3 regions of the Lysinibacillus sp. NPDC096418 genome follow, and region 2 is predicted to be linked to each of the others. Evidence: riboswitches for the same ligand, from Rfam matches in the RefSeq annotation. Region 2 holds a riboswitch; each other region holds the start of a gene.
The links. A riboswitch is a leader RNA that binds a small molecule or an ion and turns the genes downstream of it on or off. The one in region 2 is predicted to bind S-adenosylmethionine.
Positions count from the first base shown of each region.

Region 1: it holds a riboswitch for S-adenosylmethionine, as region 2 does, so the genes downstream of both, metK (methionine adenosyltransferase) here and ACIQZG_RS21425 (MetQ/NlpA family ABC transporter substrate-binding protein) in region 2, are expected to answer to the same signal.
Region 3: it holds a riboswitch for S-adenosylmethionine, as region 2 does, so the genes downstream of both, ACIQZG_RS06225 (cyclase family protein) here and ACIQZG_RS21425 (MetQ/NlpA family ABC transporter substrate-binding protein) in region 2, are expected to answer to the same signal.

Region 1 is NZ_JBIWEY010000024.1:24,939-29,376, forward strand. Features, by position in the region: gene ACIQZG_RS16485 (alpha/beta hydrolase) at 1-110, shown strand, start outside; gene pckA (phosphoenolpyruvate carboxykinase (ATP)) at 447-2,033, opposite strand; SAM riboswitch class I at 2,234-2,352, shown strand; gene metK (methionine adenosyltransferase) at 2,645-3,841, shown strand; gene ACIQZG_RS16500 (gamma carbonic anhydrase) at 3,890-4,402, opposite strand.
Region 2 is NZ_JBIWEY010000042.1:4,817-9,254, forward strand. Features, by position in the region: gene ACIQZG_RS21415 (methionine ABC transporter permease) at 1-260, opposite strand, end outside; gene ACIQZG_RS21420 (methionine ABC transporter ATP-binding protein) at 257-1,279, opposite strand; gene ACIQZG_RS21425 (MetQ/NlpA family ABC transporter substrate-binding protein) at 1,347-2,168, opposite strand; SAM riboswitch class I at 2,265-2,372, opposite strand; gene ACIQZG_RS21430 (pyridoxal phosphate-dependent aminotransferase) at 2,465-3,634, opposite strand; gene ACIQZG_RS21435 (carbon-nitrogen family hydrolase) at 3,731-4,438, shown strand, end outside.
Region 3 is NZ_JBIWEY010000004.1:127,835-132,272, forward strand. Features, by position in the region: gene ACIQZG_RS06215 (helix-turn-helix transcriptional regulator) at 1-658, opposite strand, end outside; gene ACIQZG_RS06220 (YuzC family spore coat inner layer protein) at 882-1,226, shown strand; SAM riboswitch class I at 1,321-1,422, shown strand; gene ACIQZG_RS06225 (cyclase family protein) at 1,514-2,251, shown strand; gene ACIQZG_RS06230 (DUF2225 domain-containing protein) at 2,754-3,437, shown strand; gene ACIQZG_RS06235 (hypothetical protein) at 3,458-3,811, shown strand; gene ACIQZG_RS06240 (methyl-accepting chemotaxis protein) at 4,041-4,438, opposite strand, start outside.

The sequences.
Region 1 (4,438 bases), on a different contig from region 2:
TAGCAGATGCAAGTGCATCGGTTGGTGTTCAATGGGTAAGTACTGGACATCAGCTCACAATAGTAGAAGTGGAAGCTGCTAAACAGTGGTATGAACAGATTTATTCTTAAAAAAAGTGCTCCCCGTTTATAAAACAGAGCTCAAAATAGCATTTATCCAACCAGTTGTCGGTATTGAACCGGTGACTGGTTGTTTAGTTTTTTATAAGAGGTTATAACTAATTTTCTAGAGGAAGAGCCTTAGAGTAGTATAGAGACTGTTAGTGATGAGCCGTTATATGAGCAATTATTAGAGGAGTTCCCTTTGTGGTTGCAGGAGGGAAAAGAAAAACCAATTATGTAGGCTGTGCTACTTTCGTGTTATCGTTTAATATCAAAGTCTATTTATATCTTTATAGAACATAAGAAAGAGGAGACGATATTATTCGTCTCCTCTTTGAATGCGTCTTATTTTAAAGGACCGCCTTGTTTAATGATTGCTTCAGAAACGTTTGAGAATTTCTTGAAGTTATCGTTGAAAAGATTAGCAAGTTCAGCTGCTTTTACATCATATGCTGCTTTATCTGCCCATGCATCACGAGGGTTAAGTACTTCAGTTGGAACACCTTCAACAGCAGTTGGGATATGTAATCCGAATACAGCGTCTTGGATTGTTTCAACGTTGTTTAGTTTACCGTCGATTGCAGCACGTATCATTGTACGAGTGTAAGAAAGCTTCATACGTGAACCTACGCCGTATTCGCCACCAGTCCAACCTGTGTTAACTAGGAATACTTGTGCGCCATGCTCGTCAATCTTGTTACCTAACATTTCAGCGTAAACTGTTGCTGGAAGTGGTAGGAACGGAGAACCGAAGCATGTAGAGAATACTGGTTCAGGCTCTGTAACACCACGTTCAGTACCAGCGAGTTTTGAAGTGAAACCGCTTAGGAAGTGATACATTGCTTGCTCTTTTGTTAATTTACTGATTGGAGGTAATACGCCATAGGCATCGGCTGTTAAGAAGACGATTGTTTTTGGGTGACCTGCAACAGATGGTGTTACGATGTTTTCGATGTAATCGATAGGATAAGCAACACGTGTGTTTTCAGTTAATGAACCGTCATCGTAGTCACATACTCGAGAGTCCGGATCAACCACAACGTTCTCTAATACAGAACCGAAACGGATAGCATGGTAAATTTCAGGCTCTTTTTCTTCAGAAAGATTGATAGTTTTTGCGTAGCAACCGCCTTCGATATTGAATACGCCGTTATCAGACCAACCGTGTTCATCGTCACCGATTAATTTGCGGTCAGCATCTGCTGATAACGTAGTTTTACCAGTACCAGATAATCCGAAGAATAATGCTACATCGCCAGCTTCACCAACGTTTGCTGAACAGTGCATCGAAAGGATGCCCTGTTGTGGTAACAAGTAGTTCATGATACCAAAAATCGATTTTTTCATTTCGCCAGCATACTCAGTACCACCAATTAAGATGATTTTCTTTTCAAGAGACACGATAATGAATGTTTCAGAAGCTGTACCATCGACAGCAGGGTCTGCTTTGAAGTTAGGAGCTGAAACGATTGTGAAGTCTGCAACGTGAGATGCTAATTCTTCTTCAGTTGGACGGATAAATAATTGATGAACGAAAAGATTGTGCCAAGCGTATTCGTTGATCACTTGGATACTTAATTGTGAATCTTTATCAGCGCCTGCAAAGCCTTTGAAAACGAAAAGTTCATCTTTTTCTTTTAAGTAGTTTAATACTTTTACATATAAGTTATCAAATACTTCAGATGAAATCGGTAGGTTTACATTACCCCAATCAATTTGTTCTTTTGATTCTGCTTCTTCTACCGTATATTTATCTTTAGGTGAACGACCAGTGTATTTACCAGTTTCTGCGCGAAGTGCGCCATCTACTGTTAACAATGCTTCACCGCGAGATGTAGCTTTTTCTACAAGTTGTGGTACTGAAAGTTGAACTTTAATGTTCCCGCCGCTTAATAATTCCTTCAGTTCGTTAGCGATTTCTACTGAATTCATCGATTAAATACCATCCTTTTTTATAGTATTCCCTGAGTCAGGGAGATTTTCTTATTTTCAAAAATAGTATAACACAATTGCCTAAATAATCTATACTAATTCGAAAATTTATTTTTGCGAATTTCTTACAATTAGCATAAACGTCATAAAATATTTGACATAAGCGGCTGTTTTAAGTAACATGTGGAATTGAACGGATACTCTTATCCCGAGCTGGTGGAGGGTCAGGCCCTATGAAACCCGGCAACCTGCATAACCAATTTCACGGTATGCGCTGGTGCCAACCTGATGCAGGGGAATTTCCCTTGAACGATAAGAGTGAAAGGTTACGAAATGTCAAATCCTTTCCTCATGTAAAAGCGTGAGTTGAGGATTTTTTTGTTTGTAAAAATAACTACCGTAGTAACGATATTTATTTTCTTCCTTATTATAAGTAAGGATAAGCCTTTCGAAATCCTCGTGTTAAAAGCAGCAGCTGCCTTTTTGTGCGAAAGTGAAACGTCAGCAACAACGGCTTGAAGTTCAATCCTTTAGGAGCGAACTTGACATGGGTAATGAGTACCGTATTAATTTCGCGAGCACTATTCGCAAGAGTAATAGGAGGAAACCAAATGACAAACCGTCGATTGTTTACATCAGAGAGTGTAACGGAAGGACATCCAGATAAAATTTGCGACCAAATTTCGGATGCAATTTTAGATGCAATTTTAGAAGCAGATCCAAATGCACGTGTAGCGTGTGAAACTACTGTAACAACAGGTTTAGTATTAGTAGCAGGAGAAATCACTACTTCTACGTATGTAGATATTAAAGGAATCGTACGCGATACTGTAGCAGAGATTGGCTACACTCGTGGGAAGTATGGCTTTGATGCTGAAAACCTAGCAGTACTAGTGGCAATCGGTGAGCAATCTGCAGATATTGCACAAGGTGTTGACCAAGCATTAGAAGCACGCGAAGGAACAATGACAGAAGAAGACATCGAAGCGATTGGTGCAGGAGATCAGGGATTAATGTTTGGTTATGCATGTAACGAAACGCCTGAGCTTATGCCACTACCAATCAGCTTAGCACATAAATTAGCTCGCCGTCTTACAGAAGTACGTAAATCTGGCGAATTAGCATACTTACGTCCGGATGGTAAAACACAAGTAACAATTGAATACGATGAAAATAACCAACCAGTACGTGTGGATACAATTGTTATTTCAACACAACATGATGAAGAAGTGACGCTTGAACAAATTCAGGCAGATTTAAAAGCGGTAGTAATTGGACCTGTTGTACCAGGTGAATTACTTGATGCGAATACAAAATACTTCATCAATCCAACTGGTCGTTTTGTAATCGGAGGACCTAAAGGTGATGCAGGTCTGACAGGGCGTAAAATCATCGTAGATACTTATGGTGGTTATGCACGTCATGGTGGTGGTGCATTCTCTGGTAAGGACGCGACAAAGGTTGACCGTTCAGCAGCGTATGCAGCACGTTACGTGGCGAAAAATATCGTAGCAGCGGGTCTTGCGGAACGTGCAGAAGTACAACTTGCTTATGCAATCGGTGTAGCACAGCCTGTGTCAATCGCTGTTGATACATTCGGTACAGGAAAAGTAAATGAAAGCCAAATCGTAGAATGGATTCGCGAATACTTCGACTTACGCCCAGCAGGTATTATTAAAATGCTTGATCTACGTCGTCCAATTTACAAACAAACAGCAGCATATGGTCATTTCGGTCGTATTGACTTAGATGTACCATGGGAAAAAACGGACAAAGCTGACGCATTAAGAGCTAAAGCTGGTCTGTAATGAATAAAGGGGAACTAAGAAAAGAAATTATCTTAGTTCCCCTTTAATCTATTTTTGCAGTGATTTATAGTATTGTCCTTTTTCAGCGTATTCACGAACAATGCGCTCCATATCTTCTTTATCTTCGGCATTTAATTCACGTACGACTTTTGCTGGGCGTCCTAGAGCCAAGCTATTAGGAGGAATTACTTTTCCCGGAGGTACGAGACTACCTGCACCGATAAAAGCACCTTCGCCAATTTCAGCCCCGTCTAAAATAATGGAACCCATGCCAATCAATGCATTTTGACGAATCGTACAACTATGTAGGGTTACTTGATGACCAACTGTTACTTCATCCTCTATAATGAGTGGATATTTAGGGCTTTGATGTAAGCAACATAGGTCTTGAATACTCACTCGTTTACCGATAATAGTAGGAGATACATCTCCTCGAATAACTGTATTAAACCAAATTGTTGTTTCGGCTCCAATTGTGACGTCGCCCGTTACTGTCGCATAGTCTGCGATAAAGACCGATGGATGAATATGGGGGTTTTTATCTTTAAAAGGATAGATCATATTAAGGGCCTCTTTTCTTTTACGTGATGTGATATT
Region 2 (4,438 bases):
GTCTTTGTTAATGGCAGGATGAAGAATAATAAAATAATAAATGGCACTGAACGAATAATATTGATGATTAAATTTAACACCTGGTAGAAAAACTTATTGCTATACATTTGGCCAGGGCGTGTAAGGACAAGAAGTGCACCTAGTGGAACACCAATCAATATAGAGAATAACAGTGAAATGCTGACCATTTGGAAAGTTTGAAGTGCGGCTTCCCAAATAATTGCCCACCATTGATCGATAAAGTCTGTGATTAAACTCATGCGTTAGTCCCTCCTAATACTTCTGTTATGACACCGTTTGTTTGGAAGAACTGTAGGGCTTTTTGTACTTCGGACTGTTCACCGTGAATATGAGTCACGATATTACCGACAACACCATTTTTAAGTTCGATAATGTTTGCTGTTAGAATATTAGGCTTTACATTAAATTGAAGAGCCGCTTCTGTAATAAGTGGATTTCCTGTACTTTCGCCGACAAAAGTAAGACGTGTAACGGCACCTGATAAATTTAACTGCTCAATTAATGATGATTTTAATGTACGCTGTGAAATGGTATTGAGAAACTTTTGGGTCGTTTTATGGTGAGGCTTTGTAAACAAATCAATGGCCGAACCTTGTTCAACGACTTTTCCGTTTTCAAGAACTGTAACATGGTCGCAGATTTTTTGGATGACGTTCATTTCATGCGTAATCAATAAGATGGTAATGCCTAATTCAGCGTTAATTTTTAGTAGTAAATCTAAAATAGAATCAGTCGTTTCAGGATCGAGAGCACTTGTAGCTTCATCACTTAATAAAATTTCAGGTTCTTGTGATAGGGCTCGTGCAATGGCCACACGTTGTTTTTGGCCGCCTGATAACTGACTAGGATAGCTTTGTTGACGTTCTTTGAGGCCAACAATAGCTAAGTATTTTTCAACGCGCGTTTCAACTTCCTTTTTGCTATAGCCAAGCAAGCGTAAGGGAATCGCCACATTTTCATAAACCGTTGCAGTTTTCAGTAAATTGAAACCCTGAAAAATCATGCCGATTTTTTGGCGCGTTTTACGTAGCTCGCTTTCAGATAAAGTTGTTAAATCAACATTATCTATTTTGACACTTCCAGAAGTAGGGCGCTCCAATAAATTCACGCAACGAATTAGTGTACTTTTTCCAGCACCACTATAGCCAATAACGCCATGGATTTCTCCTTTTTTAACGTGCAGATTAATATCGTCAACAGCTCGAACTGTGCCACTCTTCGCTTTGAATTGTTTCGTTATATTTTGTAATTGAATCATGTAGTCACGTCCTTTTTGAAAGATAAAAAGCTACCGCTTGAAACGGTAACTTTTTTGAAATACGTTATTACCAAGTTGGTAAGATAGAGCCTTCAAATTCTTCTTCGATAAATTTTTTCACTTTGTCTGATTGGTAAGATTCAATAAGTAATTTTGCTGCTGCATCATCTTTATTAGCAGCACGCACAACTAATTGGTTTGCATAAGGTGAATCAGCAGCTTCGATTAATAGTGCATCTTCAGTTGGCTTAATGCCTGCTTCAAGTGCATAGTTAGTATTAATTGCTGCTACATCTACTTCTGTTAATTGCTTAGGAATTTGAGCAGCTTCTAATTCGATGAATTTAAGGTTTTTAGGGTTTTCATCTAAATCGTGAATTGTTGCTTTTGCACGTTTCTCTTTATTGATTTTGATGAAGCCTGCCTCTTCCAAAATATAAAGTGCACGAGTGCCGTTTGTCGGGTCATTTGGAATTCCAACAGTAGCACCTTTAGGGATATCATCGAAACTGTCGTACTTATCAGAGTAAAAGCCCATTGGACTAATATACGTAACGCCAACAGATACAAGATCTGTTCCTTTATCCTCGTTAAATTGTTTCAAATAAGGACCGTGTTGGAAGCTGTTTACATCAATTGAGCCTTCACTAAGTGATGTATTTGGAAGTACATAATCCGAGAATACTTTTAATTCGAGATCTAAGCCTTTTTCAGCAGTTATTTCCCCAACAACTTCCATGATTTGTTCGTGTGGACCAGGTGTTACACCTACGATTAATTTTTCTTCACTTAATGTTTCACTGGTTTTTCCGTCATTGCTACCGCAAGCAGCGAGAACTCCTGTTAAAATAGCTGCTGATAAAAATAAACCAAATTTTCGTTTCTTCATGTGTTATTCCTCCAATAGATATATGTATAGTTGGTATTTAGAAATTTAAAAAACCTCTCAAGATGTTTCGTCAGGAGAGGCAATAGAACAATACCTCTCTTATCTTTCAAAACAAATACTGTTTTGCTGGATTTAGCACCTTTCTGATAATCAGATGGTTGCCGAGCTTCATAGGGCCAGTCCCTCAGCTACTCTTGATAAGAGATGTTTATTAAATTTAAAATCTATTGGAATAACAATATAGTAAAAAAGTTTAGAAAGCAATAACTTTTCAGAAAATGATAAAAATTCTGCGTTTACGCAGAGAATAAGCCTAATTTCTCGATCCTTATCATTGCTTCACGTAGTCGACCTTCACTTACGAGAAGACCAACGCGCACGTAGCCCTCACCATATTCACCAAAGCCGTTTCCCGCGGCGACTGCTATATCTGCTTTATCTAATAGAAAATTTGCAAATTCTTCACTTCTAAAACCCTTTGGGACAGGTAGCCATGCAAAGAACGAGCCCTTTGATGCAGTCACTTGCCAACCTATGCGATGAGCTTCTTCTACAAGTACATTACGACGGCGTTCATATATTGCTCTTAGTTCGTCAGTGCAGTCTTGAGACGCAGTGAGTGCGACTGCTGCTGCTTGCTGTACGGCAGGGAACTGGCTACAAAATAGATGATCTTGAATGATGTTAATGGCTTCGATAATTTTTGCATTCCCAACTGCAAAGCCGATACGCCAACCCGCCATATTGAAGGTTTTTGATAGGGTATACATTTCGATACCAACTTCTTTGGCACCTTCAGCTTGTAAGAAGCTAACAGGTTTGACGCCATCGAAGCCGATTGCACCGTATGCAAAATCATGCGATACGACGATATTATTTTCTTTAGCGAATTTTACAGTTTCCTCAAAGAATGCAAGATTTGCTGTGCCGCCAGTCGGGTTATTTGGATAATTCATATACATAAGCTTTGCACGCTCTTTTGCTTCATCTGATATTTTGCTGTAATCCGGCAAGAAGTCGTTTTCAGCTTGAAGCGGCATTATGTGGTAATTGACGTCACCTAATACAACGCCAGATAAATAATCCGGGTAGCCTGGATCGGGAAGTAGCATATAATCACTAGGATTTAAAATAGCCATTGGTAGTTCGACAAGCCCGATTTTTGTGCCGCCGAGCACGGCCACTTCAGTATTTGGATCAATATCGACATTGTATTCACGTTTGTAAAAGTCTGCTGCTGCTTGACGTAATTCTTGTACACCTCTAAATGGGGAGTACTTGTGGTTTTGTGGATTTTCAGCAGCTTCTTGTAATGCTTTAATAATATGAGGCGGTGTTGGTTGGTCAGGGTTTCCTTGTCCGAGATTAATGACATCGCGACCTTCTGCCAGTGCTGCATTAACTTTTTGTACAAGTGCAGCAAAGAATTGTGTTGGTAGTTGTTGTAGTTTTTTAGAGAATTCCATGTACATTCACCTTTTTCAGAATATAATAATTACTAATAGATATATGTTGCAAATACTATTACTTTTTTTTCTAAATGTCTAGAGGAGGATGAAATCGTGAAAATAGGGTGTATCCAATTAAATGTAGGTTTTGGTAAGGTCGAGGAAAATTTTGTCCGAGCTGAAGAGAAAATTCGTGAAGCTGCAAGCCAAGGAGCAGAAGTTATTGTTTTACCAGAAATGTGGAACACAGGTTATGCACTAGAAAAATTACCAGAGCTAGCAGACGTTGATGGTGAACGTACAAAAGCATTTTTACAAGGCTTATCGATGGAACTAGGTGTCCATATTGTTGGAGGGTCTGTTTCGACGAAGAAGGATGACAAATTTTACAATACGATGTACACGTTCGATAAAGATGGTGAGCAAGTAGGTGAATATAGCAAGGCTCATTTATTCCGATTAATGGACGAGCATTTATTTTTAGAAGCGGGAGATAGCATGAATCGCTTCCAACTGGGCGATATCGAAGCGGCAGGTGTGATTTGCTACGACATTCGTTTCCCGGAATGGCTACGCGCCCATGCACTTGACGGCGCAAAAGTATTGTTTGTACCAGCGCAATGGCCAACACCACGTATTGATCATTGGAAGACATTATTACAAGCACGTGCCATCGAAAACCAATGTTTCGTCATAGCAGTCAATCGTATTGCCAACAAAGTAGAGAACTTCAATGGCCAATCAATGGTCATTCAGCCTTGGGGTGAAGTACTTTGGATTGGTGCTGAAGATGAAGAAGTTGCTGTGATTGACGTGGATTTT
Region 3 (4,438 bases), on a different contig from region 2:
CATTCATATTATCAAATTGCAATACATCTCCAAGTGCATCATCTACACGCATCCAAAACCCGCAAAATCCTTCAACAGCTTTAGATTTGATAAAGCCTGACAACTTCAGTCTTTTGCCCAAGTATTTCTCAGCTTTAAATTGTTGCATCATCGTAGCAAATTCACCTTGAGACTCCACAGTAGAAGACCTTAAGAATCCAGATGCCTTCCCTTTATGAAAGATTTCTCTATCAATTCCCATCTTATAATTAGATGGGTGACTTCCACTTAGTGTCCATCCTTTTAACAATTGTCCATTTCTCATTATAGTTTCCTCCCTTTGCACCGTTAATTTACCCATTATTTTACGATATTGTCCTGGCGGTAGCTGATAATATTTCTTAAATGCACGCGTAAATGATTCTTGTGTTTCAAACTGAAAATAGAAGGCAATATCTATTATTTTTTCATCCGTATAGAGTAGCATATTGGCCGCATTAGCAATCCTTCGATACCGAATATATTCAGATGCAGTTACACCAACCTCTTTTTGAAAAATACGATGATAATGATACTTTGAGAAACCAACAAACTGAGCAATACTATCTAACGTTAAATCTTCATGTAAGTTAGCCTCTATATAATCAATGGATTTTTGGTTGATAAGACTGTAACTCATTTCTCGTCCCCCCTTAAACATAAGATACCAAAGGAAAATAAGGTTTTCTTGATTTATATTGCTTTTTTTCATTACTCGTATCGCACGTACAAAAATGTTGTAATTACACCTAATGACATAACAATTCATAAGATAAGATATCAGCTATTGAATTGGAGGAATTTTATTGTATTACAATCCTTATCCCTACTTTACCTACTCAAATCATTATCCGATGTGGGTAATGGCAAATCATCCTTCTCTTGCTCAATTCCCTAGTCAATTGGCAATGCCGACAAATAACAACTCGTTTCCACCAGTAAACACACGACAGTTAAAGATTTCAGCAAAAAGTATTCAGGCCATTATGCAGCAATCCCAGTTGCTAACAAGTAAAATTGCAGATTCAGAACAGTTTGCCCACGATCTCATGAGCGCTGCACAACTTTCAAATAAAGCAGAAGTTGATAAATTAATTACCTCAACTGGTATTACCATTAAGTTCGACACTAAATTCACACCAGACGGCATTCAAATTCGATTCACTGAACATGCTTGTTGTGGACTGACATTAATCTTAGATTGGTAATCAACTAACAGAGTATCCCTATTGAACTTGTAAACTACTATTTAATATGATAAAGTAGTCGTACTATTTATTTCTGAAAATTCATATACTTATATTCTTATCAAGAGAGACGGAGGGATTGGCCCTATGAAGTCTCAGCAACCAGCTCTAGCATGGTGCTAATTCCAATCGGCGATAATCGCCTTAAAGATGAGAGGATTAACTTCAGTTATTATGCATGAGGACCCTCTTCTACAAATAGGGTTCTCTTTTTTTATCTAAAATACTAGGAAAGTAGGAAACACATTATGACAAACGATCTTTTACAAGCACTTCAATTATTAAAATCAAAGGAGTGGGTCGACTTAACGCACACATTCGGACCAGATTCACCTCATTTTTTTATGTTTGACGACGCTAAATTCGAAACGCTATTCTCACATGAAGATGGTTTTTTTGCACAACAATTCACTTTTCCGGGACAATACGGAACACATATCGATCCACCCATTCACTTCGTGCGAGACACACGCTACTTGGATGAATTAGAACTAAAGGAGCTTGTCCTACCACTTATCGTGATTGATAAATCGAAGGAGGCTGCAACTAATCACGACCTCGCCTTAAGTGTGCAAGATATTCTGGACTTTGAAGAAAAATACGGTGAAATTGAAGCTGGGACATTTGTTGCACTTCGCACGGATTGGAGTAAACGTTGGCCAGATAAAGAAGCTTTCAATAATAAGGATGCTGATGGAAATAATCATATTCCTGGTTGGGGATTTGAAGCGCTGAATTTTCTTTTTGAAAAGCGCAAAGTAAGTGCTATAGGTCATGAAACATTTGACACGGATTCAGCAGCTGATTTTCGTAAAAATGGCAAGTTAGATGGGGAATATTTTGTACTCGAACAAGATACATATCAAATCGAGCTCATGACAAACTTGGATAAGCTACCACCAAAAGGTGCAATTATTTTTAATATCGTTCCGAAACCCGAAAAAGCATCCGGATTCCCAGTTCGCTCATTTGCTATTTTGCCATAATTAATTGTGTTTAGAACAAGCTAGAGAAGGACAGTCAAAACCATTCTAAATGATTTTGACTGCCCTTCTTTTATTTTAATTTCCTCCAACTTCTTTTTAACAATCCTATCTTATAAAAATACGTTACGAACTCCAGAAAACACTTCAGTTCCAATGTTGCAATTTCCCGAAACGTTAGCTGGCATAATTGTCTTCACAAGTAGTTATTTCCTCCCGTACTTTGATATCCGGCACCCTTGAGGAATTAGTCAGAAAACTAAAATTCAATTAACTTTCGAACTCATCCGTATATGCTATCGCAAGACAAATTCAGTAATATCTGCATTTAAAAGAAAAAGAGAAAGTAGCAGGAATTGTAATAGTCATCCTAAAGGAGTATACCAAATTACATATAATTGATAGAATAAGAGGACATTGAATTAAATATATTGAATTATTACATACAGAGTATTACTAGAACAAAAGAAACGATAATTTACCCGATGTAAAGGAGTTGGTTCTTATGGGATTTAACATTTACTATTACGAAAGTAATGTGGATTGCAAATTTTGCAAGAAGCATTTTACAACATATAAAGTGCGTCCAAATCGCTATAAGATCGTTGAAGAACATACCGATTTCATGCCAGTCTATGAAGGCTTGAATCCATTGTTATATGAAGTAGCTGTCTGTCCCCACTGTGGCTACGCCTATCACAAGTCCATGACGAGAACTTACGGACCCTTCATGCTACTGATTAATGAATTGTACATTAAAGAGCTACGAAAACCGGTGAATATTTGCCAAGAACGCACGATAGATGATGCGATTGTCAGCTATAAACTAGCATACCTTGTATCAAAGTCTTCGATGGAAGAACCTCTTCTAATGGCAAACCTAGCTTTGAAAATTGCGTGGCTCTATCGCTTAAAAAATGAACATGAAGCTGAAATGCGCTATTTACAATCTGCAAGGGAATTTTACAGTAAGTCTTTTGCTACCAACCAAGAAGGCGAGGAACGAATTCAATTTTTGAATGCAGAGTTGAGTCTACGCCTTGGAGATATAAAAGAAGCAAAAAAAGGATTCTCCCGCTTAATCTCGGATCGAAGCGTTTCGAATAAATACAGAAAATTGGCCCGTAACCGTTGGGAAAATTATAAATATGACGAGAACCCTATCAATATCACTGAAACGATCAATTAAAAAGCGAGGAGCGAAGTATAATGCAGCTGTTTGGCAAAAAATTAGATGCGAGAGAAGAGGATATTTTTTCGGAATTACTTCATTTTTTACTAAGAAAAAATAATCGTACCTTATCAAATGATGAAGTCGTTGAATTAACAGGCGTTTCTTCCGACTTGCTTTATAAATGGGTGAAAGCAGGGAAATTAAAAAATACCATTTTCCCCAATATCGGTGCCCCATGCGAACGATGCGGCAAAATAACGCAAGCTAGAACCTGTGTTAGTTGTTCATCCTCCATCGTTAATACATTAAAACAAGAAGAAAAAGATCAAGCCTGGTTTAAACAAATTCAACGAAGAGATCGACAACCAAGCACTTATCATTATAAATAAAACAAGAGAAAACACCTCCAACGATGCGTACAGATTTCTCTGTACCCACTTCACTTCGGAGGTGTTTTTCTTTACAAAGCAATCAAGGCTCTGTGTATTCTTGTTACGCCTATCAGCAAGCATACAACAAAGGAGAATTGTCATGTAGCTCGTAAAGGCACGCCCATTGACAATCCCCCAAATCGAACGTTTCACTCCTCGCAAAAATCTGAAATGTTCTACCTGAGCCTCATAGTTTAAACTTATCGACTTTATTTTTAAGAACTTCTGATATCTCTTCAACTTTATGGACATTTTCGACAATGCGGCTAATTACAGTTGACTGATCTTTGGAAGCTGAGGAAACTTCCTCCGTAACCGCTGTATTTTCTTCAATGACTGCTGAGATTGTTTCTAAAGCTTCCAAGACTTTTTGGGAATCTTTTTGAAGTTCATTAAAAATGCCCTCCATCTGATTTGTATCTTTTTCTGTTTGTCCTACCATTTTCACAATAACATTTAGGGCTTCTTCTCCTTGATCAATCAGTTTTTCTTGCTTTTGAACGGCCATCAAGTTTTGTTCCATCTTAACGACTGTTTCATTCGTCTCTTTTTGGATAGATCCAATCAAATCAATTATTTTACTTG